Regions from separate parts of the Vibrio sp. TRT 29B02 genome, predicted to be linked through region 4. Evidence: predicted binding sites of a transcription regulator. Region 4 holds the regulator's gene; each other region holds the start of a gene.
The links. The regulator PurR, encoded in region 4, represses purine synthesis genes. The targets are predictions, from matches to a motif close to TNANGNAAACGTTTNCNTNA.

Region 1 (8,109 bases), on a different contig from region 4:
TTAGAGGTGCTATTCAAGCAGAAAGAGTGGGCGAATTTCCCAATGCTTTCAGCGAACATCTACGACAAAAAGACTGGCGAACGTATGTTCCAGGCTTACCAGATGTTCAACAAGCAAGGCATCAAGATTGCTGTTATTGGTCTAACTACTGAAGACACTGCAAAAATCGGTAACCCAGAATTTATTGGTGGCATCGATTTCCGCGATCCAAAAGAAGAAGCGAAGAAACTGATCGCTGAACTTGAGAAAACAGAGAAACCAGATCTGATCTTCGCTGTTACTCACATGGGTCACTATGAAGATGGCAAACGTGGCGTAAACGCACCGGGTGACGTAGCGCTAGCTCGCTACCTAGACGAAGGTTCTCTAGACATGATCGTTGGTGGTCACTCGCAAGAGCCAGTATGTATGGAAGCGCCAAACGTTGTGAAGAAAAACTTCAAACCTTCTGACGAATGTAAGCCAGACATGCAAAACGGTACTTACATTGTTCAGGCTCACGAGTGGGGTAAATACGTAGGTCGTGCTGATTACGAATTCCGTAACGGTGAGCTTCAAATGGTGAGCTACGATCTAATCCCAGTTAACCTGAAGAAGAAAGTTGAAATTGACGGTAAGAAAGAACGCGTCTTTATCGAAGATGAAATCGCGCAAGATCAAGCGCTTCTTGATTTCCTACGTCCATACCAAGAGCAAGGCCAAGCTCAGCTAAACGTTAAGATCGCTGAGACAAACGGTAAGCTTGAAGGTGACCGTAACGTAGTTCGCTTCCAGCAAACTAACCTAGGTCGTCTCATTGCAACTGCTCACATGGAGCGTGCTAAAGCGGACTTCGCAGTGATGAACTCTGGTGGTGTTCGTGACTCAATCGAAGCAGGCGACGTGACTTACAAAGATGTACTCACTGTACAGCCATTTGCCAACATCCTGACTTACACAGATATGTCTGGTCAAGAAGTGCTGGACTACCTAAACGTAGTAGCGACTAAACCTGTGGATTCTGGTGCTTACGCTCAGTTCGCTGGCATCTCTATGACAGTGGCGAACGGTGAAGTTTCTAACGTATTCATCGGTGGTAAACAGCTTCGTCTCGACGAAACTTACCGCTTCACAGTACCAAGCTACAACGCAGCTGGTGGTGATGGTTACCCTAAAGTAAGTGATCATCCAGGTTACGTGAACACAGGTTTCGTTGACGCTGAAGTGCTAAAAGAGTACCTACAAGCAAATAGCCCTGTAGACGTAAACAAATATGCACCTTCAGGTGAGATTGTTTATAAGTAAGTTGACGACAACGGATTATTATCTTTAATCTAAAGCGCCACTCTTCGGAGTGGCGCTTTTTGTTTCTATACCAGAACAGGAGGGAGTATGACTCCTGCAATCAATCTCGCGAAAAAGAAAAAGGTCGCACACACCATTCATCAATATGAACATGACCCTCGAGCTGATAGCTACGGCCTAGAGGCTGCGGAAGTGCTAGGCCAAGATCCAGCCAAAGTTTTTAAGACACTACTATTTAGTCTCAACGGTGAAGCTAAGAATTTGGCTGTAGCAATTATCCCTGTCGATCAAAAACTTAATCTAAAGTTGGCAGCCAAAGCGGCGAAAGCGAAAAAAGCAGATATGGCCGATCCAGACATTGCTCAGAAAACGACTGGCTATGTGGTGGGGGGGATCAGTCCGTTGGGGCAAAAGAAAGCTCTACCAACGTTTATTCATGTTAGTGCTGAAGAGCAAGAGACCATGTGTGTCAGTGCTGGTAAGCGCGGCTTGGAAATAGAGTTGGCTCCCCGTGATTTGGCGATGCTGACTCGTGCTCAGTTTGTTGAGTTATGTATTTAGTAAGTTGGTCGTGAGGCGAAGGTCTGCCGTTGTGACTGCAAAAATGGCCGGCAGCTCTTGTGCTGACAGGATTGAATAATCGTCCGTCTAAATAAAAGGGTTGGCGAAAAACGCCAACCCTCTCAATTTCTTTAACTCTCGACTCTTGAGTCTATTTCACTTCTTCTTCCATCTGGGCGTTATCCACAACATGGTTTTCGCCAAGATCTTTTGGTAGCAATAGGTTAAGAAGAATCGCAACGATACCACATAGGCTCACACCCTGAAGGCTAAATTCGCCAACACCGAAAGCCATACCGCCAATACCAAACACTAAAGTGATGGCGACGATGACTAGGTTACGTGATTTATGTAGGTCAACATTGTTTTTGATTAGTGTATTCAAGCCGACAGTAGCAATTGAGCCAAACAGCAGAATCATGATGCCGCCCATTACTGGCATAGGGATAGTTTGTAGAACCGCGCCCAACTTACCAACCAATGCCAAAACGATCGCTGCAATTGCAGCCCAAGTCATTATCACTGGATTGAATGCTTTAGTTAGCATGACGGCGCCAGTGACTTCTGAGTAGGTTGTATTTGGTGGAGCGCCAACCATAGAGGCGGCAATCGTCGCAATACCGTCACCAGTAATTGTACGGTGTAGACCTGGTTTCTTGACGTAGTTTTTACCAGTCACATTTGAGATTGCTAGCATGTCACCCACGTGTTCTACCGCAGGGGCAATGGCAACAGGAATCATAAATAGGATAGCGTTAATGTTGAACTCAGGGAAAGTGAAGTTAGGTAGTGCGAACCAAGCTGCCTGATGAACAGGAGTAAAGTCAACAATACCGTAGCCGAGACTCAAACAGTAACCTACAACGATACCGCCTAAGATAGGAGTCAGCTTTAAAAAGCCTTTAGCGAAAACGCTTAGAGCGATAGTTGTAAGGAGTGAAGCCACAGAGATAACCAGTGAAGCGTTCGCATCAATCACTTGAGCACCGTCCACTTTACCTAGTGCCATATTCACTGCTACAGGCGCTAGACCAAGGCCAATAACCATGATCACAGGACCGACAACAACGGGTGGTAAAAGCTTATGGATGATTTCAACACCACGAACTTTAATCAAAGCACCCATCGCTACATACACACAGCCAGCAGCCATTAGGCCACCCATGGTTGCTGGAACGCCCCATGCTTGAACACCGTAAAGAATAGGTGCAATAAAAGCAAAAGAAGAGGCTAAGAAAATAGGAACGCTACGGCGAGTAATCATTTGGAAAAGTAGGGTACCGACACCGGCTCCGAACAGTGCGACACTTGGATCTAAGCCTGTCAGTAGTGGTACGAGAACCAGAGCACCAAACGCGACGAAGAGCATTTGAACGCCTTGAATGGCATTTTTCATGTTGTCATTCCTTTAAGTAGCGAAGCGACGAGTAATGTAAATCACTCGACAAAAATAAAATTCGCGGGATTTTAGCATTATGCCAAACGTTTGCAATCTGAACTCGATCAAATATTTTGCGAATTACTCATAGATGGCCACTATGTATTCAAACGAGAAAGTCGAGTTTGACGACGATATCCTAGACCTTTAGTTGCTCCGACCCCGATAGTTGCTTATCATCGACCTTTAACGTGTAAAAAAACTGATGTTAGGAAGTGTATGCGCCAATTAGCTTTGCTCGTTTTGGGAATGATGGCTTCACCAGCGATGGCTCTGACCAATGTTGACCTATACCGTACTGAAGTTGTTCTAGACCAAACGGTTGAGAATGCCGATGCTCAAGCTCGTGCAGAAGGTATGAAAGAGGTGATTGTAAAAGCCTCGGGTGATCGTGAAGCGATTTCCAATCCTGTCGTTCAAAAAGCACTACAGCAAAGTGCCCAATATCTAGCCCAACTGAGCTATGGTCAGGCGAATGGTGAACAAACATTGCGTATGGGCTTTAGTGCTCCGCATATTCGTTCTTTACTAAGTCAGGCTCAGTTACCGATTTGGCCAGCAGCGCGCGCGAACTTATTAGTGTGGTTGGTTGAAGAAGGGCCGGCCGATAGAAACATTATTTGGGAACACTCTAGCTCTACAGTACTTACTCAAATGCAGGCTCAAGCCGAGAAACGAGGCTTACCGCTAACGGTGCCTGTCGGTGATTTTGACGATATCACAGGTGTTGCTGTTTCAGATCTGTGGGGTGGATTCATTCAGCCAGTCGGTCAAGCCAGTCAGCGCTACCCAGTCGATGCGGTGTTGGTAGTTCGAGCTCAAGGTAACAGTGTTCGTTGGACCTTATACGATCAAAAACCTGCAAGTATTGGCGTGACGCGCCAAGCTCCGTTGTCCGGCTCAAATAACGGCTCGGATGCGGCTGACAAAATGATCAACCAAATCAGTGACTACTACGCGAAGAAGAGTGCCGTGGTGGTTGCAAGTGAGTCATCACAAGCAATTAAAGTACGTTTTACAGAACTAAATGATGCGGTTGGCTTCTTCACACTAGAGAACCAGCTCAAGAAGCTTAGCTCGGTGGCGTCCATTGATATCTTGAAAATTCAGGGCAACCAAGTGACCTTCAATGTTCATCTGCTTTCGACTGAGCAAGAGTTTGAACAGGAAGTCCGCCGTCTTGGTGATCTCGTTCAACGTGAAAGCGTGACGGATATGCCGCAAGTATTGACACCACAAGCACCACCAGTGGATAGCGAATTCGGGGCAGATTCAGCGACTCAAAGTAGCGACTCTGTCGTTCAAACTGAATCCGTTGTATCGCCTGAGGCTCAAGTGACCCCAGAGCCAGAAGTGATTGCGACAGAGATGATTCTAGTCTTTGAATGGCAGGGTAAGCCTTATCAGTACGTTGCGCCTGTCCCAGAGACTGAGCCGGGCCTTGATGCTGAAGGGGATAAAACGGTCAACGACGGCAGTGCCACTGTTATTCAATAGCAGCAAGAAAGGGTCTGATTATTCAGACCCTTTTTTTATTTCTATTTATCTGCCTCAAATCGGGCTTTTTCTTCTTTTTCGACTTTAGATAAGCGCTTCAATTTCATCCCTAGCTCTTTACCTCTTGTACGGGCATAAAGAATGTTGCCAAAGAATGCAATGGTAGTCAGAAGTAACTCGACCACCGCCAGCCAACGTTCCCCATCATCGATATAGAGAATGGTAAAACCATGCAGGAAGTAGAGCATAAGAACAAAGTTGGCCCAAGCGTGCGTGTATGGCTTACCGGCCAAAATGCCGGGGAGGGGAAGCAAGAGTGGGATTGCCCAAGCTATCGCCAATGTTGTACTGCCAATATGAGGATGGGGCGACAAAGAGAGCTGCCACAGTGCGATCCATGCCAACAGTGCGAGATTGCCAAACAAGGCCAACAGACGATACAGCTTTGTTGTGGGTTGCATCTCTTGCATATTTAGTGGTCCTTCATTTTTAAAGCGGTTTGCGCGAGGCGCTTGCCAAGTTGTTGAGAGAGTTCTATTTCATCGTCACTGAGTGCCGAGTTAGAAGTGCTCACCGACGTAGCCCCATAGGGAGTGCCACCTGACTGTGTAGAATGAAGCTTAGGCTCAGAATAGGGAATGCCTAAGATCATCATGCCGTGGTGAAGCAAAGGCAGCATCATGCTTTGCAGCGTTGTCTCCTGACCGCCATGCATGCTGGAGGAGGAAGTAAATACGCAAGCTGGTTTATCGATGAGATCCCCAGATACCCACAAAGGCGTGGTCTTATCCCAAAAGTGTTTAAGCGGAGCCGCCATATTGCCAAACCAAACTGGACTTCCCATCGCCAAACCGTCGCACTGTTTAAGCTCATTCAGAGTGATGGTTGGATCGGCGGGATCAGAGTACGAAGATTCCAGCTCATCAACGGTTCTTAGTACCGCTTCACACTGTGGGATGGATTCCACCCCACGTGCTATTTGTCGCGCAATCGCTCGTGTTGAGCCGTGGCGACTGTAATAGAGAATAACGATTTGGCAGCTCATAGAATATCGAGAACTTGCTCCGGTGGGCGGCCATGTTTCGCTTTGCCATTCGCAACCACAATTGGACGCTCAATCAGTTTCGGATTTTCGGTCATCGCTTTGAATAAGGTCTCATCGTCTGCTGACTTGAGATCAAGCTCTTTATAGATGTCTTCTTTCGTGCGCATCATGTCACGGACGTCAGTGAGTTCAAGCTGAGACATCAGTGTCTTCAGTTGGTCAACACTTGGTGGTGTTTCTAGGTAAGTGACAATCTCTGGCTGAATACCACGCTCTTCCAACAAAGCAAGAGTCTGACGGCTTTTTGAGCAACGAGGGTTGTGATAAATCACGACTGACATAGAGTAATCTCCATTTAATTATTGTAGTGCTAAGAAACGGTCACGCTGAACCATTAGCTGGTCGATTCGAGCATCGTATCTTGCTTGTTTTAAACTGCCAAGCTCTGCGAGTTGACTAGCTTGTGTATAGTATTGGATAGCTTTGTTCCAGTTCGCTTTCAAAGCGAGAATCTCTGCGCGCGCAGCGAGATCCTCATCGCTGAACCCTAAGTGGATGCTTGCTTCCGATAATAGGTGCCAACCATTCACATCATTTGGATTGTCATGGGTATAGCGTTGCAGAACTTTTACCGCTTCAGCATTTTTGTCTTGTTTAAGCAGTGCATTCGCGTAGTTAATAGAAATCACCGCATTGTTGGGAGCGGCTTGCAACGCTTTCAACAGCATGGCTTCGGCTTTGTCGGCTTTGCCCTGAGCAATATAGAGATCTGACATCGCATCAAGGTAGAAGCGATTGTTCGGTTGCTGTTCAAACAGCTTATGAAGGATCGTACTCGCTTGATCCAGCTCCTTGTTATCAAGGTGCACTAACGCTTTGCCGTACTGAAACGCAACCTGAACACTTGGAGCGGCCTTTTTTTCTACACGATTAAACCAATCTTGTGCAGCCTTCGCATCGATACCAGCGTAGCGGGCAACAATTCGCGCACGAGCGAGATGGTAGTCCAATGATGGATCGACTCTTGTGGCGGGATAATTTTGAGCACGAGCTCGGGTATCGGTAATACGATCTTCTGGCAGTGGGTGGGTGAGTAGCATCGGCGGTGGTTTACTCGCGTAACGATACTCTTCTGCTAGACGCCCAAAGAAACGCGGCATGGCGTTGACATCAAAGCCTGCTTTCGAAAGGGTATTGATACCAAAGCGGTCAGCTTCTTTTTCGTTGCTACGGGTATAGTTTATTTGGCCTTGAATACTACCAGCGGTTGTCGCGGTTATCGCAGCGATGCCTGCTTCTGGTGCTGCAATAGCCAGTAAAAGTGAACCGGCAAGAGCGGCCATTGTTGCAGGAGAGCGTCTTGCTTGCTCCTCCATGCTTCGTGCTAAGTGCCGCTGAGTAACGTGCGCAATCTCGTGAGCAACTACCGAGGCAAGTTCACTTTCGCTCTGAGCATGAAGAAACAACCCAGAGTGTAGCGCGACGTAACCACCAAAAAACGCGAAGGCGTTGATGTTACGATCACGAATCATAAAAAAGGTAAACGGGGTTTTCACGTCAGAGGCATTGGCGACCAAGCGATGTCCCAAACTGTCGATGTACTCGTTGAGCACGGGGTCATTAACGATCGGTTTACTGTTGCGTAGCATACGCATATAGGCGTCACCATACTGCATTTCTTGGGCAATGGTGAGCGTGCTGCTTGCGGTAGTGCCAATATCCGGAAGATCAAGGTTGTTGGCCAGTGCAGGAGCAGGAGCGATTAAAGCGGCTGCAACAGACAAGCAGGCCAAAGAACGCATACGTTTAAACATATATTAAAGATGATACCCCGTTGATTTATAAATCACTAAGTGGTTTATTTTAGTCAGTTGACCATACGCTTGGACACTCGAAAAGTAAGATGGTTTCTCGGTCACGTCAGAGAACAGTGCTAAGGTTCCTACTTCGTCGTTTGGCCACTGTGAGCTGATCATTACTATTTGCACTGACGGTTGGAAAAAAACACTATACAATATCTAACCGTAATATTAAGCATCGGGCGAGAGAATGGAACCTAATATTTTGGATTTACGCCAAGAGCGGTGCCCCATGGCGCTTTTACTTGCGAAGCGTCACACTAAAGGGCTGAATCCCGGTGACAACGTTCAAATTCTGATCAGTGATAGCAGTTCAATGAATGATATTACCCGTTTTCTTAAAAAACATTTGTTTCAATTGAATTGTGAACAAATGAATGGTTATTACTCTATGCAAGTGACTAAGGAATTGTATTGAATGTTTG
Region 2 (8,109 bases), on a different contig from region 4:
TCTATTAGTTAGCGATTAAGCGTTCGTATTTTTCTCGTTGAAGCGTTTAATTTTCGCAAGCTTGTCTTGGATGCGTTTACGCTTTAGAGGCGAAAGATAATCTACAAAAAGTTTGCCTTCTAAGTGGTCAAGCTCATGCTGAACACAAATAGCTAATAGATCGTCAGCTTCAAAAGTGAATTCTTCGCCATCACGATTAAGTGCTTTTACCGTTACTTCAGCTGCTCGTGGCACAAGTGCACGTGCGCCAGGAACCGATAGACAGCCTTCTTCAATGCCATCTTCACCGCGTTTTTCGATGATTTCTGGGTTGATCAGAACCATAGGTTCGTCACGGGTATCGGAAACATCGATAACAACGATACGTTGGTGGAAATCTACTTGGGTTGCAGCCAAGCCGATACCTTCTTCGTCGTACATGGTTTCAATCATGTCATCAACGAACTTTTGAATCTCAGGTGTCACTGCTTCTACGGGCTTTGCCACTGTGCGCAGGCGATCATCTGGGAATGTTAATACTTGTAATACAGACATATACACTCGAATGTTGAACTGTGCCAAATCAGGATAAACCTTGTTGGCTCAATTCTAGACATTTTACATCTCAAATGACAGCATCAATGCGGCTTTTTGAGTCGCTTCTTGTTCATGAAGCGAGTGATGTCGATGACACAACCACGCAACTAGAGCTGCTAATTGTGGTGGTTTTGTTAAGTGATTGAGTGCTTGGTGCATATTTACGGGGTAGGAAATCTTTAAACTTCAAGCTGCCTACGTACCCCTAAGGCAAGCTTGTAAAACATCAAGGAATAGCAGTGGTATCTGATGAAGAACTCAGTGCTTGGTTGTCACTGTATTTTACTCCCGGAATTGGCTCTAAGAGCTTTACTCGCTTATTGGAATACGATTCTCCCATCAATATCGTTACCTCTAAAGCGACTGCCTTATTAGCTCTAGGAATGAACGACAGGCAGGTTGACTATCTTCACCATCGCGCACGGAAAGACGTAGAGCAGTGTTTTGATTGGCAGGCGCAGATGGGCAATAACCACATCGTCACATTACTTGATCAAGGTTATCCCGAACTTTTAAAACAGGCTTCAGGTTCACCTGCAATTTTATTTGTTAAAGGGAGTGTTGAGAGCTTGTCGCAACCTCAAATAGCGATAGTGGGCAGTCGATCCGCCAGTCATGAAGGGCTTGATACGGCTCGTCAATTTGCCAAGCATTTGGTGAAGCAGGGTTTAGCTGTGACCAGTGGGCTAGCGCTTGGGGTCGATGGATACGCACATGATGGTGCTCTACAGGGGGGCGGACAAACTCTTGCCGTTCTAGGGTGTGGTTTACAGACCGTTTATCCTACACGCCACCGTGATTTGGCGGGTCGAATTCTTGATGCTGGAGGCGCGCTAGTTTCTGAATTGCATCCTCATGCCAAACCAAAGTCGGCACACTTTCCGCGTCGTAACAGAATAATTAGTGGCCTTTCTGTTGGTGTTTTGGTTGTCGAGGCGGCGGAAAAGAGTGGTTCCCTTATTACTGCTCGTTACGCTCTTGAACAAGGGCGAGAAGTGTTTGCCTTGCCAGGTTCAATTCACAATGTGAACGCGAGGGGATGTAACCTTCTAATTAAACAGGGGGCTTGCTTGGTATTAACGGTGGATGACATTGTGAGTGAAGTAGAAACGCTTTTGCAGTGGTCTAACAAAAGTGAGCCTCCGATTCAAAATGAGCTATTCAATGAAATTGGTGGTAAAGAACAATTGCCATTTCCTCAGCTGTTAGCTAACGTAGGAAGTAAGGCTACACCAGTTGATATTCTTGCAAACAGGACCAATATACCTGTGCAGGAAGTCATGATGCAGCTCTTGGAGCTTGAGCTCTCAGGGCATGTTGTTGCAGTTTGTGGTGGCTATATTCTTAAGGGGAGGGGCTAGCTATGATGATGGATATCCTAATGTATCTATTCGAGACCTACATCCATAGCGATGCAGATTTACAGGTCAATCAAGATGAGCTAGAAGAAGAGCTTCTTCGCGCTGGTTTTCATCAAAAAGACATATACAAAGCTCTCGTCTGGCTAGAAGAGTTAGCAGCACTGCAGCAAAGTGAAACTCACTCGGCGATTTCAGTGTGTAGCACTTCAAACTCAACTCGTATTTATACGGCTAAAGAGTGTGAACGTCTTAGCCTTGAATGTCGTGGTTTTTTAACCTTTTTAGAGCAGGTTAATGTGTTGACGACAGAAACTCGTGAAATGGTTATCGACCGTATTATGGGTTTAGAAACTGATGAGTTTGAGTTAGACGATCTGAAATGGATTGTGTTGATGGTGCTATTTAATGTGCCAGGTAATGAAAATGCTTATACGCTTATGGAAGAGCTGTTGTATACCAAAGAGCAAGGTATTCTGCATTAATCTTCAAGAGTAGATATGAGTAACAAAATAGATCATCAGTTGTTCTCTGCCCATGAACATGCGTTAGAGCATCAAGCATGTCCTAAGTGTCAGGAACAGCACCGTGAGGGTGAACTTCAGCTTCGTCATGGTAGGCATGGTCCTTTTCTCGGTTGCAACCAGTATCCGGCCTGCGACTACATTAAGCCATTGCATCAAAATGATGGCCATATCGTTAAAGAGTTAGGTGTAGCGTGCCCAGAGTGCGGTAATGAACTGGTTTTGCGTCAGGGTCGCTATGGCATGTTCATTGGATGCAGTCACTATCCCCAGTGCCAACATATTGAGTCGCTCGAAAAGCCAAAACAAGAGCACACGCCACAAACGTACACTTGTCCTGAATGCCATAAAGGACAGCTTGTCGAACGTAAAACGCGCTTTGGCAAACTCTTTTATGCTTGTGACAACTATCCAAAATGCAAGTTTGCCGTGAATCAACCCCCAGTTGCAGGCAGTTGCGAGCAATGTGGTTATCCACTATTAGTCGAGAAGAAACTCGCCAGTGGCAATAAGCGCCAGTGCGCAAATCGTAAATGTCATCACACCCAATCAGAGCAATAAAAAACGGCGCATAAAGCGCCGTTTTTGCTTCTTATTCTCTATTCCGAGAAGTGCTCGGCAAATTCATGCACCGCAGGAAAAGCTTGCTTATCAAGCAGGTTGGCCAGCGCGCATAATTTGCGTTGAAGTTCACCGTTGTAGTCACCACAGACATTGATATGTCCCATCTTGCGTCCAGCACGTTTCTCTTTGCCGTACCAGTGGATATGACACCCATCCATCGCAAGCACTTCTGTTGGTAGTGTATCTTCACCTAAGATGTTGATCATTGAGGTCGAACGGATCAGTTTTGTACTGCCAAGTGGTAAGCCACACACTGCACGTAGATGGTTTTCAAACTGACAGGTTTCTGCACCTTGTTGAGTCCAGTGACCTGAGTTGTGTACTCGTGGCGCGATTTCATTGACCAGCAGGGTGCCGTCGACATCAAAAAACTCCAGCGCTAATACACCCACATACTCGAGTCGCTCTGCGATCGCAGTAAACATCGCCTTTGCTTGTTCTTGCAGTTCAGTATCTGCAATCGCGGTTGAGAGAGTCAGCACGCCGTCTGTGTGGATGTTCTCTGCGAGTGGGTAGACGGCGATTGAACCATCTTTACCACGAGCACCAACCAAAGAGACTTCTCGGTTGAAAGGAACAAACTGTTCTGCAACGATCGCTTGTGTAGGCGTTGCCGCAATGCAATCAGCCATCTCAGTCCAGATTTGCTCTACTTGAGCCATCTCTTTCAAACGCCATTGACCTTTGCCATCATAGCCACCTAGCGCACTCTTGAGCACCATTGGAATACCGACATGGTCGATAGCCTGATCGAAATCTTCGCGCGTCTCGATCACATAATACTTAGCATTGCGAACATCCGCTTGATCGAGAAGCGACTTTTCAAGTCGACGATCGCCGCCAGCTTTAATCGCTTGTGTTGATGGGAGAAACTTTCCGCTTTGCTCGCAGATCTCAAGAATAGGATGTGGAATATGTTCAAACTCTGCGGTGATGACATCCGCTTTTTCGATCGCATTTTCCAACCCGTGGCCAATAACAGCTTGTGTTAGTGGGTGAACAATATTTTCACTACCGACATCGTAGGCAGAGATCTCAATGTTAAGAGGTGCACCAGCAAGTGACATCATTCGCGCCAGTTGGCCTGCGCCTAACACTAAAACATGCATCGACTTAATCCTCTGCTGGATTTGGGTTTGCTAGAACGGTTTCAGTTTGCTCACGACGGAAAGCTTCCACTTTCGCCATGATTTCTTCATCGTGAGTACCTAGGATTTGAGCGGCGAGAATGCCTGCGTTTGCTGCGCCAGCCTCACCAATAGCAAGAGTACCAACGGCAATCCCTTTCGGCATCTGAACGATGGAGTACAGTGAATCCAATCCACTCAGTGCACGAGACTGAACGGGTACACCCAGTACAGGTAGAGATGTAAAGGCTGCCGCCATACCTGGTAGATGTGCTGCGCCACCTGCGCCAGCAATAATCACTTTTAGCCCACGTTGCTTTGCGGTGGTTGCGTAATCTGCAAGAAGCTGAGGGGTACGGTGCGCTGACACAACTTTGGTTTCGTACTCAACGCCAAACTTGTCTAGCATTTCTGCGGCTAGCTTCATTGTTGGCCAATCTGATTTTGAACCCATGATGATACCGACTTTCATCTCAAACTCCTTCAAAGCACATAGAATAGTGAGCAAATAATTTGAGCGCATTATACGGGGATTTTCGATCGAAGCAAACGTTTGCGTTGGGTTTGAAAGCGACGCCTATGAATTTGTCGACAAATAGCTTTAGTGTGTGGTTGCGAATATTTGTACACTTGTGCGGATTGATGATTAATAGGAAGTGATTTGGTGGATAACTTTGATAAGGCGCTCAGCGCTTTGCGTAATGGTGAAGTCATCGCTTACCCAACCGAAGGCGTGTTTGGGGTCGGATGCGATCCCGATAATCCTCAAGCCATTGATAAGCTACTAAAACTCAAACAGAGACCAAAGGACAAAGGGCTGATTCTCATCGCAGCAAGTTATCAGCAGTTGCTGCCTTATATTGATGAATCTCAGTTGACGCCAAAGCAGTTAGAGCAAGTAAAGCAAAGTTGGCCCGGACCGGTAACTTGGATCATGCCTTGTAGCGATAAAGTCTCTGTCTGGGTTTGCGGTCAATATAATTCGATTGCAGTTCGTGTGAGTGATCATCCTTTGGTACAAAAGATGTGTAATGCATTTGGAAAGCCGTTAACCTCTACCAGCGCGAACTTGACCGGTCAGCCACCTTGTATGACGACTGATGAAGTCTACCAGCAATTGGGTAGCCAATTGGTTGCTGTCTTGGAGGGGGAAACAGGGGGGCGTAATAAACCCAGTGAGATTCGCGATGCTAAAACCTCACAAGTATTAAGACAGGGATAACCCTGCAGTTAAGGAAGTCGTATGTCAGCCATAGATAAACTAGCGGTTAAGCAGTTTTTAATGAAACTTCAGGATTCAATTTGTCAGCAGTTGGAAGAGGCTGATGGACAAGCGGTGTTTGTCGAAGATGCATGGCACCGTGAACCTGGAGAGAAATTGGGCGGGGGCGGCCGTACTCGTGTCATGAAAGATGGTGCGGTATTTGAACAAGGTGGAGTTAACTTCTCCCACGTTGAAGGGAAAGAGATGCCGGCTTCAGCAACAGCGCATCGTCCTGAACTGGCTGGGCGTCGTTTTGAAGCGATGGGGGTCTCTTTGGTTATGCACCCGAATAACCCTTATGTACCAACCTCTCACGCTAATGTACGTTTCTTTATTGCCGAGAAAGAGGGTGAAGACCCTATCTGGTGGTTCGGTGGTGGCTTCGATTTAACGCCATTCTACCCATTCGAAGAAGATGCTCAGTACTGGCACAATACGGCTAAGGAAGTGTGTGCCCCATTCGGTAGCGAAGTTTATCCAGAACATAAAGCTTGGTGTGACCGATATTTCTATCTCCCTCATCGCGATGAAACTCGTGGTGTTGGCGGCTTGTTCTTTGATGATCTCAACCATTGGGAATTCGACAAGTGCTTTGATTACATCAAGGCGGTCGGTGAAGGTTATACTCAAGCTTATTTGCCTATTATCGAGCGTCGTAAAGAGACTGCATACGGCGAGCGTGAACGTCAGTTCCAGTTATATCGCCGAGGTCGCTATGTTGAGTTTAACCTAGTGTTTGACCGTGGCACTCTATTTGGCCTTCAGAGTGGTGGCCGTACTGAGTCGATCCTAATGTCGATGCCTCCGCTTGCGCGTTGGGAGTATGCTTATCAAGTTGAACCTAACTCACCGGAAGCGGAGCTCTATGATCATTACCTTAAACCAAGAGAGTGGTAAGGCTTTCTTCCTTATATAGATAGTGATAGGGTCAACTTAACTTAGTTGACCCTTTTTATTTCTGCAGGTAAGGATATGACACAGCAAATAGATCGTTATGCCGTTTTTGGTAATCCCATTGGACACAGTAAATCCCCTTTTATTCATACTCTATTTGCTCGCCAGACTAACCAGTCTCTTACTTACACAGCAGAGCTTGCGCCTGTTGGTGAATTTAACAGTGCCGCAAAGATGTTTTTTTCTACTGGCGGCAAAGGGTGCAATGTGACAGTGCCGTTCAAAGAAGATGCTTACCAATTCGCGACACGACTGACTGAGCGAGCGAAACTCGCTGGTGCGGTCAATACCTTAAAGAAGCTGGATGATGGAGAAATCATTGGTGACAACACCGATGGGGAAGGGCTGGTACAAGATCTGTTGCAACACCAAGTGCCGCTGAAAGATGCGCGAATACTTATCATTGGTGCTGGTGGCGCAGCGAGAGGGGTAATAAAGCCATTACTTGATCAACAACCAAGTGAAATCGTTATTACCAACCGAACATTCTCCAAGGCGTTGCAGCTTGAAGAGATGTTTTCTCCATATGGACGGATCCAGTCCGTAGCAATGTCAGAGATAAATGATGGCTTTGATGTGGTGATTAACTCTACGTCGGCGAGTCTAAGTGGTGAACTTCCTGAAATCTCTCCTGATATATTTACTAAGCATACGCATGTCTACGACATGATGTACAGTGCGGGCAACACAGCGTTTAATCAATGGGCTATAGATAATAAGGTAGCCGCTGCCTACGATGGCTTGGGTATGTTGGTTGGTCAGGCCGCAGAAAGCTTTATGTTGTGGCGTGGACTTCGACCAGGAACCAAACAAATTCTGCGCGAGCTGCGTAAGAATCTAGAAGGAATGTAAAATTGAATCAGTCGATCCTATTTCCAGATCTACAGTCTTGGGATGAGCAACATAAAGAGATGACGTTCCCTGCTCAGCTGGCTGGGGCACTCATTGAATGTGTCATTACTCAGGCTGAATTGGAAAAATTATCCGGACAAACCATCAACAATGCCCAACAAGCCCTAGACCTCTTTACTCAATATCGTTTTGATCTAGAGGAACTTGCCGAGCAACTTATCGAAGATGAAGAGTTCAACGCTGATGGAAAAGTAGAGGTAACTAATTAAGTTCTTCTACCTGATGTAGGTAGTCCTCTTTGTTCTGTACATAGTTATCTGCAGACTTTTGCAAGAAAGCACGCTCGGCATCATTAAGAGGGCGTGCTTGTTTGATTGGGCTGCCTACATAAAGATAACCGCTTTGCAAAACCTTTCCGGGTGGAACCAGACTGCCTGCTCCTATCATTACCTCATCTTCTATTACAACACCATCCAGTACGATTGCGCCCATACCAACTAAAACACGGTCTTTGATGGTACAGCCATGAAGCATCACCTTGTGACCTATGGTTACGTCATTGCCAATAATAAGAGGGTAGCCTTCTGGGTTGGCTGCGTTTTTATGGGTAACATGAAGTACGCTTCCATCTTGGATATTAGTACGTTCACCAATATGGATATGGTTAACGTCTCCGCGAGCGGCCACCAAAGGCCAAACGCTAGAGTCATCGCCAATTTGAATGTCGCCAACTAAAATAGAACTACTATCTATATAGACGCGTTGGCCGATTTGGGGCTTGATACCTTTATAACTGCGCAGAGAGCTCATTTTATCTCCTAGTAAGAAGG
Region 3 (8,109 bases), on a different contig from region 4:
AGCGCGATGTAGTCCATTTTATTACCGTTACTGACGCGAGTGGCTAGTTATAACGTTTAATGACGCCAATTGATAGGGAAGTAAGCAAATCATGCACAATAGTATCAGTAAACTAAAATGTTAACAGGGAAGTACAGAGGAGATAGAGGCATGTTTAAAGGACTAAAGTGGTTAGTGATATTAGTGACACTGGTAAGTTTTAATCTTTTTGCCGAAGAAGAGGTTGAAAATGGCGATGATAACAATCGCACCAAAACACCTCCAGAACTGAGTGTGATGGACACAGACGGTGATGGCAAAGTGTCAGCAGAAGAATTTAACCAGTACCGTGGAACTCGAGATGATGATGAGGTGGAAGAAGAGGAATCTGAAGACGATGGTACTGATGGTAGAAACAAACTCAGTGCCTTTGCATCGTTTGATAAAGACAAGGATGGGTTCGTCACCCAAGAAGAGCTAAATGCTCACGCTAAGTACTCTAACCCAGGAAATGGGACGGGAACGCTGAAAGGCAGCGACGATGAGTCAGAACAAGCGAGCCCAACATCTGGTAAAGGAAAAAGTGGCGATAAGGGCAACCACAATAGTGGTAAAGATAAGGGTGGCAAAGATAAAGGCAGTAAAGATAAAGGTGACAAAGGCAAAGACAAATAGTGTTTGAGCTGTGATTAATAAGCCCCGCTCATTGCTGAGCGGGGCTTTTGCGTATGATGGCTTATCTAGTCGATCAGCCCGTAATCGCGAGAAAGGATATCGATGATTTCCTGCTTCGGATTGTCACTTAGTTTGATCTCTTGGCCAGTAATTTTAGCGGCAATGCTTAGATAAGTCGTTGAAATATCGATCAGTGATTCTAATGGTAACGCATTGTCACGAGCCAAAGCCTCACGTTCATCCATTCGCTCTTTGTTGAGCAAAATGTCTGGATCTGGGAAGTAATTAAGTAGGAATTGGCGGAAACCTTCTTTTGAGTTCTCGACGATTCGACCTTGATTGTACTCTTCCTCATCCCAAATTCGTGATGAATCGGGTGTACCAACTTCATCCATGTATATGAGCTTTTCGTTACCTGCTGCGTCAGTCACGTAGCCAAATTCGAATTTAGTGTCGACAAAAATCTGGTCGACTTCGGCAAGTGCATTGCTGATAACCACGAAACCTTCACGAAGTAATTTTTCGTAAAGTGCGATGTCTTCTGCTTTAGAGAAGTTAAAGGCAGCGAAGTTATCCTCGATATTTTTACGAGTAATATTAACATCGTCAGCTTCAGGTACACCTGAGATGCCTTTAAGAATGCCTTTTGTCGACGGTGTCATGAGCAACTCAGGAAGCGGCTTATCTTTCTCTAGCCCTTCTGGTAGTTGAATTCCACAGAATTCACGCTCGCCTTTTTCGTATGCACGCCACATTGAGCCAGTAATATATTGGCGACAGATCGCCTCAATCATGATTGGTTTGGCTTTTTGGACAATCCAAACAAATGGGTGCGGAATATCTAGAATATGGCTGTCAGCAAGCCCGTTGTCTTTAAACAACTTAAACCAGTGGTTGGAGATAGCGTTTAGAGCCGCTCCTTTACCAGGAACACCTTTTAATCCACCTTCAGCATGCCAGATACAATCAAAAGCAGAAATACGGTCACTGATCACCATGATAGCCAATGGTGCATCAGGGGCAACATCGTAGCCTTTCTCTTTAATAAGGCGTTTACTGTCTTCTTCCGTCAGCCAATAGACTGAACGGACTTTGCCACTGTGAACGGGTTTATCAGTACGAATTGGGAGATCATCGTTTACGGCAAGAACTTGATCAGCGAGACTCATTTCGACATTCCTATCTTTAGCAAGGTGGGCGACTGCCATTCGCGACAGCCGATATCCAACGCATCATACCAGAACTATTCTGTGCTGCCAGAGAAAAAGCAAACGTTTGCTTATTTTTTTATGTTGCAAGCAAAATGAGCTGAGATTAACAAAAAACAACCCCTCAGAGAGGGGCGATTGGCAGTGTTGATTAGTGAAATTGGTTCACTCTTCCTTCGACGAAGAAGACTTCACATTGATACTGACGAGCATGTTCACAAAGTAGGCTTTGCTCAACAGTAGAAAGATTGTTAGAGGCAACGACAGCACTGGCATTACCGGATTGGATCGCCTTAATGACGATTTCGAATTCAGACTGGGTCTGTGAAGGTTTCATCTGAATAATCTTTTTGCAGCTTACATGGCAAGAAGCGAACTGATCATAATTCGGGCGAGGGCACTCAGCAGTAAACAGAATCCATTGCTTTTGATTGGAAAGACCCGCTAGGCGATTTAACGTCGTGTCATCGATGTTCATCGGCTGAGTCGGTTGAGCAAGAACATTATATTTTGAAAACGCTGAAGTCTGAGTTTGTGCCTGAATCATAATCACTGTTCCTTTATACATGCTGTATGTGTATACAGTAGTTTTAATCCAAATAAGAAGCAAGCATTTTTGTGGGATTTTTATACGATAAAAACAAAGTCATAGAGGGTGGTTTTGGTTTATGTCTTTGATATTTAATGGTTTTGTTTGGTTTTTGGAATGCTTTTGGGCGTGAGAGCTAAAATGAAAATTGTGAGCTGACGCACTCACATAGCCAGTGTTATCCAGTGGTGGTGGATAACACTGTACAGGTTACTACTGAGGATTATGCGTGAGAAAGCGTTGAGGAAAGTCGCTAAAAATGGCGTCGAGCTTCGATAGATGACGCAATGATTTTGGATTGTTGACCGTATAGCTCCACACCTGAAACCCCTCCGCTTGGAGCCGATAAATCTTGCTGTTGTTAAGAAATTTATAGTTAACGTTGCAGCTAAAAGCAGAGACTTGCTTAAGTAAACGTTCCACCTTAGTCGTTACTCGATCACACAACACGGCGAGTCTGTACTCGGGAATAAGTTGGTGCAGACAACGCACAATGTCGTGGTTAAAGCTCGATAGGACAATGTCTTCAGTTGTGGCTTGGCTGCTGCCTAGCTCTTTAGCGAGGAGCTGACAAACTAGCATTGGATCGTGACGATCGATTTTGACCTCTAAATTAAGTTTTAGCTTGTTCTCTACAGCTAAATTGAGCAGTTCATTGAGTGTCATAATTGTCTGGTTGGCAAACTTGCGGTCGAACCAACGACCAAAATCAAATTGTTTGAGTTCATCCAACGTATAGCGATCAACGCGGCCACGACCGTTACTGCAACGGTTGATGGTGTGGTCATGACAGACAACTAGCTGGTTATCTTTGGTTGGTTGAATATCGACTTCTACCCATTTCAAACCTAGCGCGATGGCGGCTTCAATACTGCAACGTGTATTTTCAGGGAAATGTCCGGCGACACCTCGGTGTCCAACAATGATCATATCGAATAATCCTCAAATAGTTCAGAGTGATAGCTTAGTATGAAGTGGTGAAGATGAGTAGATAATTAATAGCTTCTGTTCAATAAATCTGACACTATCAAAACGATAATAACGATAATAACGATAATAACGATAATAACGATAATAACGATAATAACGATAATAACGATAATAACGAGAAAGAGAACTTGAATTTGAACGCTGAAAATAAAGCTGGCTGGATACTATTTGCAACAACAGCACTCGCAGGGCTGGGGTGGATTTTTTCCAAAGAGACGATTCAAGGTTTGCCGCCTTTTGGGTTCGTTGGCTTGCGTTTTCTCGTCGCGTCGGTTTGCTTACTTCCTCTATGTGTTAAGCGTTTTCGCCAATTGACGCTTGCTCTTATTGGGCAGGCGGTTGGAGGAGGGGTGATACTGTCTTTCGCGTTGCTGAGTTGGGTCTATGCGATTTCAATCAGTGAGACATTGGGCGAAGGGGCGTTTATCGTCAGCCTATCGATGATTATTGTCCCTATTATTGCTTGGGTTCTTTACCAAGATAGACCGAAACGAGCATTTTGGATTTCTATGCCTATAGCAGTAGCTGGCTTGGCGATGTTGTCGTTAACCAATGGTTGGAATAGCTCTGCGGGTCAGCTTTGGTTTTTGGCCAATGCGTGTTTACTTGCTCTGCATTTCAACGTTAACAGTCAGCTCGCCCGCAAGGTGCCAGTGTTGTTGCTGACCTGTATCCAGCTATTTGTTACTGGCGTGATTGCACTGCTTATGTCGATGATGTTCGAAACTTTCCCTGAAAGTGTGGACGCTTCCATTTGGGGATGGTTTGCACTGAGCGCCTTGTTAGCAACCAGTTTGAGATACGTGATGCAAACTTTAGGTCAGAAAGGTTGTAATCCAGCCAACGCGGCGTTGATCATGCTCTTTGAGCCAATCTGGACTGTGGTTCTCAGTATTGTTTGGTATGGTGAGCAGTTGTCTGGCAATAAGTTGATCGGTTGTGGGCTGATCTTGGTGTCGCTGATATTCTATCGCACAGATGGGCGGCTATTTAAGAGACGTGTCTAGTCTTTACGCGATATTTAGATTAAACATCTGATATTTATTTCATAGGTAAAATTAAATTAGCATCATTGATGAAATTGTTAGTACAATCCAAAGTTATAGGACAGATCTAACAAGGAAAGATAAATGAAAATCGGTGTGATTGGTGCTGGTTCTGTAGGGGTAGGCGTATGTAACTACCTTCTGACACTAGGAAGTATCAGTGAGCTTGTACTGCTGGATAAAGACTTACAACGCGCAGAAGGCGAGGTCTTTGATTTTAGGCACACAGCCGCTTTGACGTTTTCAAAAAACACCCATTTAGTCCCGACGGATAACTATCTGACTCTCATTGGCGCTGATATCGTCGTGATTACCGCAGGTGCTCAGATCAAACAAGGACAAACACGTATCGATCTGGCTGAAATCAATACCCGCATTGGTGTTGAGATTGCCAAAGAAGTTGAACGCGTAGCGCCTAACGCGACTTTAATCGTGGTCAGTAATCCATGTGATGTCGTGGCTCACTTTATCGCCACCAATACCCATTTCGCGCGTTCTAAAGTGATCAGTAGTGGCTGTGTTATTGATACCGCCCGTTTGATGAGTATTGTCGGCAATCGTGTCAATCTCGATCCCAAGAACGTATTTGGCTATGTGCTGGGTGAGCATGGTAGCCACTGTTTTACACCCAAAAGTCTCATTTCTATCGCTGGTCAGCCCGCGGATTACTATTGTGATACCCACCATATTGAACGGATCTGTGCTGACGAACTGCTAGAGTCGGTCAAGCAGGCAGGGTATGAGATTTTCAAACGTAAGCAAAATACCACTCACGGTATCTCCGCCAGCGTATTTCGAATCATACAAGCGTTGATGATTGACGAACGCTCTGTCTTGCCTGTTGCTACCTTGCTCAAGGGAGAATATGGCCTGAAAGACGTCGTGCTGAGTTTGCCAACGGTGGTGGGTAAAAATGGTGCAGAAGCGATCTTGCAACATCCGTTTAGTGACGAAGAGATGGAGACACTCAAGCAGATTGCCCAGCAAGTGAATACCGTCGTAGAGCAGGTGGCTAAGATGACTGGCTTATCAACCAGCAAAGCACACTGAGTCAAGGGCATTGATATGAGAGCGCGGTGTGAATTCCGCGCTTTTGTGTTTGTATCGCTCAAATTTGTTGGTCAAAGGCATCTGTGACGTCACATATTAGAGCTAATACTCTTTGCAATAGTGATAAGCCTGATAAGTTGAATGTAAATGCAATGTTAAATGTTTAGCGGCTATGAAGATCCATGCTTTAGATGGCTATATCCAAAAAATTTATCTGGTGGAGTATGAAAAAAAGCTGATGTTACTAGATGGTGCATCAAGAGCTGATATTTCGTATCTCAAACATTTTATTACTCATGAGTTGCAACGCCCGTTTAGTGATCTAGCCGCAGTGGTAGTGACACACATGCACCCAGACCATGCGGGCGCAGCGCATAAGCTACGATCGATTACAGGGTGTAAGATAGTGTCGGCAAAACGAGATCATCATTGGTATGGCGGGGTGAGCGGATTTGCAATGCATTTGACCGATATTATGCTGGCGCGTTGGGTTGCGCGACGTAAAAACAAACCGCGGAGAAATTTGTGGTATTCACGAAAGCTGATCGCTGATATTGAGCTTTCAGATGGTGAAATGATTCCTGGCTTTGAAGATTGGACCGTGCTCGAAACACCGGGGCACACCGATAGAGACCTTTCGCTGCATCACCAAGAGAAAGGAATTTTGTATGTCGCCGATCTGATGGTCGAAGTCAAAAAACATCTTATCTCACCGTTTCCCGTCTTCCATCCAAATAAATATCGGGCTTCGATTAAGCGTATCTACAATCTCCAGCCGAAAGTATTGCTGGTTGCGCATGGAGGGCAGGTCGAATTTACTGAGCCTGTCTATCAGCACTTGCTGAGTACGGCACCGAGAACGCCAACGACTCATTGGCGCACCACCAAAATTAAGCTTAGGAGCCTATTCTCGTCAGTCTTGAACCTTGGTTGACGTTAGATCCGACTATTCGCACAGCACTTCGCAACTAAGTGCCATTGTCTTCAATATGGCCTTAGTTTAGAATGCGAACCCTTTTCAATTGTACTGCTATTCTCATGTCGCGAATTTTAGTTGTCGATGATGATATCGAACTGTGTCACTTGCTGTCTGATGTTCTGGAAGCTGAAGGTTACCTCGTTGAATGCGTCCACTGCGGTGAGAGCGCACTTAAATACCTAGAAAAGAAGGCCGTAGATCTGGTTTTACTTGATGTCATGCTGCCTAAACTTAATGGTATGCAAGTTGCGCGAAAAATCTGCCAGCGCTTTGCGACTCCTATCCTAATGCTGACGGCTCTCAATGATGAAGAATCGATACTTGATGGCTATCAGTCTGGCGCGGATCAATATATCGCTAAGCCTTTCAAGGTTCCTGAATTACTGACTCGGATCAAAGCGATATTTCGACGTGTCGGTCTAGAGAAACAAAGACAAGCCAATAGTTGCGAGTCTCAAGGTTCGTTTGATTCTTCTCAGTTGCCTTTGACCTGCACCGAGGCTGATTTACTCGGTTATCTGATAAAGAATGAAGGTGTGGTTGTGTCTAAAGCAGAGTTACAGATCCAAGTGCTGAAAAAAGAACTCAGCCCATACGATCGAAATTTAGACATGCACATCAGCAACTTGAGACGTAAGTTTGTGGAAGCCGGACTCTCCAAACAACATATAAAGACGGTGAGAGGCAAAGGATATAGCTTCAACGCCAACGTAGGCTAATGACCATGTATCGATTTAGTTTACGCAACAGTTTTGCCCAGCGAAAAGACAGCTTGGTGTTCCAGTTGTTTAGCCATATGGCGGCAGTCATGGTGTCGATACTCCTGTTGCAAGTTATTGCTGAGCAGGCATTAGTTAAAGCGGTGCTCAAGGTGCCGGTGCCAATCAAGCAACATATTTTACAATTGGCTCATCAGGCCAATGTTCTGATCGAAGAAGGGGATATGGATGAACTGGCCGACTGGGCCAACGCACAACCTTATTACCTCTTTGTTCTCGATCGGGACAATCAGCCGCTGTCTCACCGTCAGATGCATCCACACTTCGAATTTAAACTGCGCTTCTTGCGAGAGTTAGATGGCCCCTTAAACGATACGGTGAGTAAGCCATTGATTGGATTGGGCCTTGATGGTGGCAACACCTTAGTCGTGCAATTGCCAAGTGAAATGCACCCAGCACATCGTTTTCTTGTTTATCTGGCGGTAAGTAAAGTGGTGATCGTCATTACCATGCTCTCGTTGTTTTCGCTGATTTTGGCTAATCAACTGAAAAGACCGTTGGACCGATTGCGCGAGTCGAGTCGTCGACTTGCGTCCGGTGATTTTAATATCAGTGTTGTGAGCGAATTGCGCTCCAACACGCGCGAGTTTAATGACTTAGCTCGTGATTTCGACGATATGACCAAAGAGATCCATGCTTTAGCCCAGCGTCAACGCAACTTGATAAGAGACGTCTCTCATGAACTGCGCACACCATTAGCCAGACAGAATCTCGCACTCCATCTACTTCGAGCAAAATCATCAGATTCACACCGCCCTTTGATTGAACGATTGGAACGAGAAGTGGATCAAATGGACGTCTTGGTAGCCGAGAT
Region 4 (8,109 bases):
GATTTGCTGTGATTTCAATAACTCACAAACGATATGTGCTTCAGGTGGTGTTGTCGCTGAGTAGAGACGCATTACACGTTTCCGTTTGATGCTGAAGGCGTCGATTTGAGTTTGGCCATTATCCACTTAGCGACAACAGGGAAAAGACCTAATAAGGCAAAGGAAGCCAACACACTTGGAGAAACGATACCGGATAAGTGTTCAATCTGCGCCAACTGGGTACCCGCGTTGAGGTATACCGCTGTGCCTGGCAACATACCTAACTGGCTCACCAAGTAGAATCGTAAAGTCGTAATCGGTGTTAGCCCCATCAATAGGTTGATCAAAAAGAACGGAAAAACAGGAATTAGACGTAACGAGAATAGATAAAATGATCCGTCACGTTCAACGCCTTGGTTGATTGATGACAACTTGTCACCAAACTTCGTTTGAACCCAGTCTCTAAGAAGATAGCGGCTGCTTAAAAAAGCCAGAGTTGCGCCAATGGTACTGGCAAAAGAGACAAGGACTAAGCTTGTCCAAAAACCGAATAGGGCAGCTCCCAATAGTGTGACCACAGCAGCACCCGGAACAGAAAAGGCGGTGATGGTGACATAGGCCAAGAAATAGCTAGCGGCCGCGACAACGAAGTTATCTGCGATAAATAGAGCGAGCTCGGCTTGCTGAGCTTTAGCGTTTTCCAGAGTGAGATACTGTCCAAAATTAAGGGCTAGCAATACAACAACAAGGATGAACACAACGCCCAAAATCAGTTTTTTACTCATACAACATCTCCATCAAACATCAAAGCTAGCGAAATTAAAGTGTTAATAGACTAGAAAGGGAAAGCAAGCAGTAAATTTCACAAATAAGAAAAAAGTCAGCACTAAGGCTGACTCTTTATTGATTCGATAACTTATCTGTTAGTGATGGCTAAGCTCGTTGAGCAGCTCTTGGCGTCGATTTTGAGGAATGACGGACCAGTGAGTGCCATTGATCGCACCTTCTAATGCCCAAAGTAGCTCGATGTTAACGTCAGAAGAGTGAGTAGACTGAATGGCTTTGAATGCGTTAACTGAGCCGGTTTCTTCAAGGTTTTCGACACTTTCGATACCTGCTTTATTGAGCATACGCTCAGTAGCTAATCGTAAGTTCGGTAAATCTTTGAGGCGACTTGGTTTCGCTTGCGATTGAGTTTTCTTCTCGTTGTTTGCCGCATCAAGTGCAAGCTTGGCGAGTTCTAAGGTTTTATTGGTATCTGAACTCCAGTCATGACACAAGGCGTAGTATTTCGTTACAACGGGAAATCCGCGTTTTTTATAAACGTAAGGCTCGAGTCCTTGAGATTTAAATTGTTTAGCCAGTTCTGCGTCTGCACGAACGTGAAGTTTATCGTTGACCACGAGTGCGAACATCGTGTCATCAGCAAAAATGCCAAAGCCACCAAACATTGAACGAGACTTGATGTAGCCAAGTTGCTCAAATAATCGCATTGAGTCTTTTAGTATTGGTTTATCCATGCTGTTTATTCTCGGTGTATAGTTATACGCCACCAGTTCAGGTCCGAGAGATTAGCAAAATAATGCAGGTACTTTGTAAGTAAGGCGTCATACAACCGTTAGTAATTCGTGTATGACAAGTGCATATTTACCATCGGCAACCCCGCTACCAGACATATCATGTTTAAGGCCGGAGGCTTTGCGTCCCACCCTTTCGGAGTGGTTTGCCCTGTTCGTGGCATTGTTCGAACATTTAGAGCATAAATAAAATATGCGTAGGACATCACGCCGAAATGGAATAAGTGTGATCTTGGTTCAGTAAAAAGAGGTGAATTATCCGCTTAGCCAATAATGTGCTACCGGCTAAGCGAACGATTTGAACTATTTGTTCAAATCAAGGACGGTATTTCGTTCAACAATCTCAGGGTGCATTTCAAAAATACGCTTCTCATGCTCTTTATCTTTGATCCGCTCAAGCAAGATTTCGAATGCGTTTTTACCAACACGACGTTTTGGTTGGTGGACAGTTGTTAATGGTGGAGAGAAGTACTCAGCCAGCTCAATATTGTCATAGCCGATGACTGACATATCTTCAGGAATTCGAATGCCTTTTTGCTGTAGACGGCTCATCAAACCCAATGCCATTGTGTCGTTGAAACAAAACACAGCACTTGGCTTGTTATCCATCGCTGCAATTTTGTCTGCGGCGAGTACGGCGGTATCACACTCGAAGTTGCCTTCAAGAATCCAATCTTCATTCACCGAAAGTTCTGCTTCACTCATCGCGCGTTTGAAACCACGAATACGCTCCTGACAGGCGGCTTTTTCAAAGTGACCACTTAGACAGGCAATATCTTTATGACCACGTTCGATCAGATATTTTGTTGCTAGGTAGCCGCCTTCTTCTGAGTTATCAATGATCTTGTCCGCTTGCGAGCTTTCAGGACCCCAGTCCATAACGACTTTAGGGATATCTTTATGGCGATCGAGCATTTCGCTCAGCTCTTCAGTAAGGTCTGAACACATGACTAAGATGCCGTCTACGCGCTTCTCTGCCAACATGCGGATGTAGTCGCGTTGTTTCTCGTAGATGCCACCAGTATTACACAAGATAAGCGTGTAGCCCTGACGGTAGCAGTAGCTTTCTACGCCATCAATCACTTCTGAAAAGAATAGGTTTGTTGATTGGGTGACCAACATACCGATTGTACGAGTCGTGTTACATTTCAAGCTACGCGCAACAGCACTTGGCGCATAGTTTAACTCGTTCACCGCTTCCATTACTTTTTCTTGAGTAGCTTCAGCAACAAAGCGTGTTTTATTAATTACGTGAGACACAGTGGTTGTTGAAACACCGGCTAGGCGAGCAACATCTTTAATAGTGGCCATAAGGTTTTGTCCTGTCGATGACTGCCAAGCAAATATATTCAAGTGTAGAATAAAATAGTCTGGCAGAAAGTATCAGAAACACAAAAACCGCCCTTATTTAGCGGTTTGTATTTGAATCGTTCATTTTTATCGTTTGCGGTCACGATTCTAGACCGCAAACTCTCAGAGAGCAAACAAAAAACGTCAAAGTTGTAGGTTTGAGCTCACAATGTGCGTTTTTTTACTCGCCTGCAAGATAGCTGCAATCTAGCTCTAAGAAAGCGCTAGTAAGGCTGGCGATTGCAGAGTAAAAGCCGAAGTCATCGAGTGTCTGACACTTGGCTGAAAATTTCGGAACCCAACTCAATAGGTGTTGCTGAATAAACGCTTCTTGCTCTTTTAACGCATCTTCTAAATGACGTTCTTGTTCCAACTCATTTGAGCGAATAATAAGATTGCCAAGAAAGTCGAGTTCGATTGCAAGATGGTCGGCTGGCTCGTTTAGATCTTTTTCAACTGCAACCCCATGTTTCGCCATGAGCTCTTCCATCTCTTTAGCTGGCGTGTCGTTGAGTAATCCCGATTGACCAATGTACATAGAGGCATAAGGAAGGGCAGAGTCTCTATCTGACTTTAAAAATAGATCACAGAAATCTGCGGCGAGTTCCAATTGAGCATCTTCACGATCCATCAAGCGATTGAGCGCATCAGTGACACGGTCAATTGCAGGTTTTAAAGCGGCATTTTCACCCAAACCAGTCAAAAACGCGCGGATTTCAGCGGAATGATACTGCGCGATATTTTCCTCAGTAAGCTCATTGGCAAACAGGCTTGATAGCCACCAGTAAATCTCGGCACGTTTCTCATTAAATGCTTTAATTTCTTGCATTAGGTTCAACTCCTAAAATAACTATCTACTAGTTTAACCAATAGAAATGAATAGGGATAACGGCTTGTGTGATAAGTTACCATCAATTATGAATGAATGTTAATGAGTGGGTGACTTTTGTCTTGAATCAAGAAAAAATCATCTTTCTTAGTTTTAAAGTGATAATTACTAGAAATGTTACTATTTATGAATAGAATACAATTTTAGAGCAATTCCCAATGTAAATTAAGTGGTGTAGATGAGCTATCATGTACTAGTTGTAGAAGATGACGCAGTCACGCGTAGCAAACTCGTTGGTTACTTTAAGAACGAAGGTTATAACGTGAGTGAGGCTGAAAGCGGCGAGCAGATGCGTCATACGCTACAAAACAATGCGATTGATTTGGTGATGTTAGATATTAATCTTCCTGGTGAAGATGGATTAATGCTAACGCGCGAACTTCGCAGTCAATCTGACATTGGAATTATCCTGGTAACAGGACGCACGGATAGCATCGATAAAATTGTTGGCCTAGAAATGGGCGCAGATGATTACGTCACCAAACCGTTTGAGTTACGCGAACTTTTGGTTCGAGTTAAAAACTTATTGTGGCGTATCTCTTCTGCCCGCAACGCATCTGCAACACTAGACGCAGCGCAGCAAGACGACAATGTAGTACGTTTTGGAGAATGGACATTTGATGTTCAACGACGTGCATTAAGTCGCAATGGAGAGCCAGTAAAACTCACTAAAGCTGAGTATGAATTGCTGGTTGCACTCTCTTCATACCCTAATCAGGTATTGAGCCGTGAGCGTATTCTCAACATGATTAGCCACCGTGTCGACGCACCGAACGATCGTACCATTGATGTGCTGATAAGACGTATGCGAGCGAAAATGGAATTCGATCCAAAGAACCCTCAGATCTTTGTGACGGTTCATGGCGAAGGTTATATGTTTGCAGGCGACTAGTCGCTCTAGATGAATTAAAAAAACCGAGGCATTTGCCTCGGTTTTTATTTTACAGTGATGACAGCAAGTTGCTAAACGTTGCTCTCTGAAGCCTGCAAAGCTTTCTCTTCATAGTCTGACGCCCAGTCTCGAAGCGTCTGCCAAATACGACCCAATGTCTCGTGCCAATAACGTTCAGTTTGCTCGAGGTAGACCGCTTTTGGCGCATATTTGGCCCAGAACTCGGTTACATTCTCATGCGCTAAGTAGTTAGTTGGAGCGGCATAAGGTTTTAAACCTGCTGAGTGGAACTCATTCAGTGCGCGCGTCATATGGCTTGCTGAAGTCACCACAACCAGCTTTTTGTTTGTCACAAAAGCTGCTGCTTGTCGCGCTTCTTCCCACGTATCTTTTGCTGTTTCAAGCAAAATGATGTCGGACTTAGACACACCAAGTGCGAGCGCGACTTTGGCCATCATTCGTGCATTACTCACTTCTGAACCTGCGGCGTAACCAGATAAGATCAGCTTGGCGCCTGGGTAGATGCGTAAAATTCGAATACCTTCTGTGAGGCGCATCAAACCAGAACGGCTTAACTCAGATGTTGGTGGTATTTTATCGTCGACAACGTGGCCGCTGCCCAAAACCATAACATAATCGATGGGCTCATCGACTGGGAAAAACGCCGAATATTGGCGCTCTAGTGGCATCAATAGACGAGATGAAACGGGTTGGAAGGCGATCAGGAAAATGCCAATAAAAGAGAATAGAACAACAAAGCAACCTGTCTTCTGCTTTCGAGTAAACATGATCAACATTAGCCCGAATAGGCCAATGATGAGCAGGGCCGGCAAGGGCATTAGCAAAGAAGACACAACTTTTTTCAGCTCAAACATACGAAATAGTCCGAAAAAACATCAATTGATTATATTTTAAGAGAAAGCCTCTTTATTCCTGCTTTTCTTGTGACAGAATAGCAGCACGATTAGACATGATAACTCAAGCTGCTGTGACTGAAGACCGCAATTTCGACGATATTGCCCACAAATTTGCAAAAAATATTTACGGTTCTGACAAAGGCGAGATTCGTCAAGTCATTGTTTGGGAAGATCTTCAACAGATACTTCATGCCGTAGATGGGGCGAAACAACCACTGAATGTGCTGGATGCCGGGGGCGGCTTGGCACAAATGTCACAAAAGCTTGCTAAACTCGGACATCACGTCACGTTATGTGATCTATCTTCTGAAATGCTGCAATTAGCAGAGCAGGATATTGCAAATAATGAACTGCTTGCGCAGTATCGCTTCATTCATTCGCCAGTCCAATCGATTGATCAACATCTCGACACTCAAGTAGATATCGTTTTGTTTCATGCAGTCATGGAGTGGTTGGCAGACCCGAAACCGGCATTAGAAAAAGTGCTTGAGCAGGTGAGAGCTGGTGGTATGGCTTCCATCATGTTTTATAACCACCATGGGCTGGTCTACAAGAATGTTGTATGTGGCAATATTCCCCATGTTCTTGACGGGATGCCGCATCGTAAGCGTTTTAAATTACAACCGCAAAAAGGCTTAAAACCCGAAGAGGTATATCAGTGGATAGAAGACGCTGGTTTTTCAATTTGCGGTAAATCTGGTATTCGTTGTTTTAGTGACTACATAGGCAATATGGAGTATATGGGCGACTACCAGTATGAAGATGTGTTGGCACTAGAAAGACAATTGTGCAGACAAGAGCCATACCTCTCGTTAGGCCGATACATACATGTATGGGCGAAAAAGAAAGATAAGCAGGACTAACAATGAGTGAGATGACTCTAAATGCTGCAGAGCAGCCGATCGACGAGTTGGTCGGCTGGGTAAAACAGCACGATTTCTCATTGAATCTGACCACAGAGCGCTTGGCATTTTTGATCGCTATTGCTGTGCTCAGTAACGAAAGGTTCGATGAAGAGTTAGGTGAAGGTGAACTGCATGATGCGTTTACCATAGTGACTCGATTATTCGAAGAAACAGGGGATGCATCTGCGTTCCGTGCAAACAACGCCATTAATGAGATGGTGAAACAGAGACTAATCAGCCGCTTTACCAGTGAAATTAACGACGGAGCAAGTATTTACCGTTTATCGCCTCTCGCGATCGGTATTACTGACTATTACGTTCGCCACAGAGAATTTTCTAAGCTTAAATTATCTATCCAATTATCTATGGTTGCAGATGAAATGGCGAAAGCGATTGAGTCTGCACGTCAGGGTGGCACACCTGAGCATTGGCGCAAGAATGTTTACGGAGTCTTAAAATACTCGGTGGGAGAGATTTTTGACCAAATCGACTTGAACCAACGTGTGATGGATGAGCAGCAACAGTCGGTCAAACTTCAAATTGCGGAGCTACTGAACAAAGATTGGCGAGATGCGATAAACAACTGTGAGTCGCTGCTGTCTGAAACGTCCAACACGCTTAGAGAGTTGCAAGATACGCTCCAAGCGGCGGGTGATGAACTGCAAACTCAGATTCTTGATATTCAAGAGCTGGTGTACGGTGATGATGAACTCGAATTTATTGCCGAAACACTGTTCGCACTGCAAATGAAACTTGACCGCATCACAAGCTGGGGTCAACAAGCGATTGACCTTTGGATTGGCTATGACCGTCACGTCCACAAGTTTATCCGTACCGCGATTGATATGGATAAGAACCGAGCGTTTAGTTCGCGTTTACGTCAATCGATAAAAGATTATTTCGATATGCCTTGGTATCTGACTTATGCAGATGCTGAGCGTCTAACTGACCTTCGTGATGAAGCTCTAGTACTTCGCGATGATGAAGTCACAGGCCAAGTGCCGCTAGAGGTAGAATACGAAGAGTTCCAACAGGTCAATGATGAATTGGCAGAACGCATTGGCAATATGCTCCGAGTTCATAAAGAACAGGGTACCGCCATTGATCTTGGTATCGTGCTACGCGATTACCTAGCTCAGCATCCGCAGACTCATCATTTTGATTTAGCACGAATTGTTATCGACCAAGCAGTACGCCTTGGCTATTCCGAGTCAGATTATCAGGCAATTCAGCCAGACTGGCAGGCGATAAACGATTTTGGTGCAAAGGTACAAGCAAATGTCATCGACCGATACTAATGAATACATGCCAGATAATCTGGTAAAAGCAATTTCGAACCCTCTGTTCCCAGCGCTTGATAGCATGCTGCGAGCAGGGCGTCACATTTCCAGCGAAGATCTCGATAACCACGCACTGTTGTCAGACTTCGAAGTTGAGCTGAGCTCTTTTTATCAGCGTTACAACACAGAGCTAGTTAAAGCACCTGAAGGCTTTTTCTACCTTCGTCCACGTTCAACCTCTTTGATTGGCCGCAGTGTTCTTTCCGAACTGGATATGCTGGTGGGCAAGGTGTTGTGTTTCTTATATCTAAGCCCTGAGC

Region 1: the regulator PurR is predicted to act here: its motif matches at 3,320-3,339, upstream of ACQEXT_RS19290 (uracil-xanthine permease family protein).
Region 2: the regulator PurR is predicted to act here: its motif matches at 4,751-4,770, upstream of purE (5-(carboxyamino)imidazole ribonucleotide mutase).
Region 3: the regulator PurR is predicted to act here: its motif matches at 1,918-1,937, upstream of ACQEXT_RS19525 (phosphoribosylaminoimidazolesuccinocarboxamide synthase).

Annotation. Positions count from the first base shown of each region.
Region 1 is NZ_JBNJOJ010000040.1:21,844-29,952, reverse strand. It holds gene ushA (bifunctional UDP-sugar hydrolase/5'-nucleotidase UshA) at 1-1,284, shown strand, start outside; gene ybaK (Cys-tRNA(Pro) deacylase) at 1,372-1,845, shown strand; gene ACQEXT_RS19290 (uracil-xanthine permease family protein) at 1,997-3,241, opposite strand; gene ACQEXT_RS19285 (DUF2066 domain-containing protein) at 3,503-4,780, shown strand; gene ACQEXT_RS19280 (DUF2069 domain-containing protein) at 4,822-5,250, opposite strand; gene wrbA (NAD(P)H:quinone oxidoreductase) at 5,253-5,825, opposite strand; gene arsC (arsenate reductase (glutaredoxin)) at 5,822-6,166, opposite strand; gene ACQEXT_RS19265 (M48 family metalloprotease) at 6,185-7,639, opposite strand; gene ACQEXT_RS19260 (sulfurtransferase TusA family protein) at 7,875-8,102, shown strand; gene ACQEXT_RS19255 (AI-2E family transporter) at 8,103-8,109, shown strand, end outside.
Region 2 is NZ_JBNJOJ010000024.1:117-8,225, reverse strand. It holds gene def (peptide deformylase) at 16-534, opposite strand; gene dprA (DNA-processing protein DprA) at 816-1,937, shown strand; gene ACQEXT_RS14765 (DUF494 family protein) at 1,940-2,419, shown strand; gene ACQEXT_RS14760 (topoisomerase DNA-binding C4 zinc finger domain-containing protein) at 2,435-3,019, shown strand; gene ACQEXT_RS14755 (5-(carboxyamino)imidazole ribonucleotide synthase) at 3,058-4,191, opposite strand; gene purE (5-(carboxyamino)imidazole ribonucleotide mutase) at 4,196-4,681, opposite strand; gene ACQEXT_RS14745 (L-threonylcarbamoyladenylate synthase) at 4,874-5,431, shown strand; gene hemF (oxygen-dependent coproporphyrinogen oxidase) at 5,453-6,370, shown strand; gene aroE (shikimate dehydrogenase) at 6,446-7,279, shown strand; gene ACQEXT_RS14730 (DUF1488 domain-containing protein) at 7,282-7,548, shown strand; gene ACQEXT_RS14725 (gamma carbonic anhydrase family protein) at 7,541-8,089, opposite strand.
Region 3 is NZ_JBNJOJ010000041.1:24,630-32,738, reverse strand. It holds gene ACQEXT_RS19535 (LysR family transcriptional regulator) at 1-17, opposite strand, end outside; gene ACQEXT_RS19530 (hypothetical protein) at 151-654, shown strand; gene ACQEXT_RS19525 (phosphoribosylaminoimidazolesuccinocarboxamide synthase) at 720-1,823, opposite strand; gene ACQEXT_RS19520 (SulA-like leucine-rich domain-containing protein) at 2,014-2,409, opposite strand; gene ACQEXT_RS19515 (glycerophosphodiester phosphodiesterase family protein) at 2,665-3,381, opposite strand; gene ACQEXT_RS19510 (DMT family transporter) at 3,576-4,448, shown strand; gene ACQEXT_RS19505 (lactate/malate family dehydrogenase) at 4,572-5,537, shown strand; gene ACQEXT_RS19500 (MBL fold metallo-hydrolase) at 5,710-6,471, shown strand; gene ACQEXT_RS19495 (response regulator transcription factor) at 6,576-7,235, shown strand; gene ACQEXT_RS19490 (histidine kinase sensor domain-containing protein) at 7,241-8,109, shown strand, end outside.
Region 4 is NZ_JBNJOJ010000008.1:103,193-111,301, reverse strand. It holds gene ACQEXT_RS07045 (putative signal transducing protein) at 1-72, opposite strand, end outside; gene ACQEXT_RS07040 (TVP38/TMEM64 family protein) at 72-764, opposite strand; gene ACQEXT_RS07035 (TfoX/Sxy family DNA transformation protein) at 903-1,499, opposite strand; cyclic di-GMP riboswitch class I at 1,632-1,717, opposite strand; gene purR (HTH-type transcriptional repressor PurR) at 1,860-2,867, opposite strand; gene torD (molecular chaperone TorD) at 3,088-3,735, opposite strand; gene torR (two-component system response regulator TorR) at 3,974-4,687, shown strand; gene elyC (envelope biogenesis factor ElyC) at 4,759-5,562, opposite strand; gene cmoM (tRNA uridine 5-oxyacetic acid(34) methyltransferase CmoM) at 5,658-6,467, shown strand; gene mukF (chromosome partition protein MukF) at 6,470-7,807, shown strand; gene mukE (chromosome partition protein MukE) at 7,788-8,109, shown strand, end outside.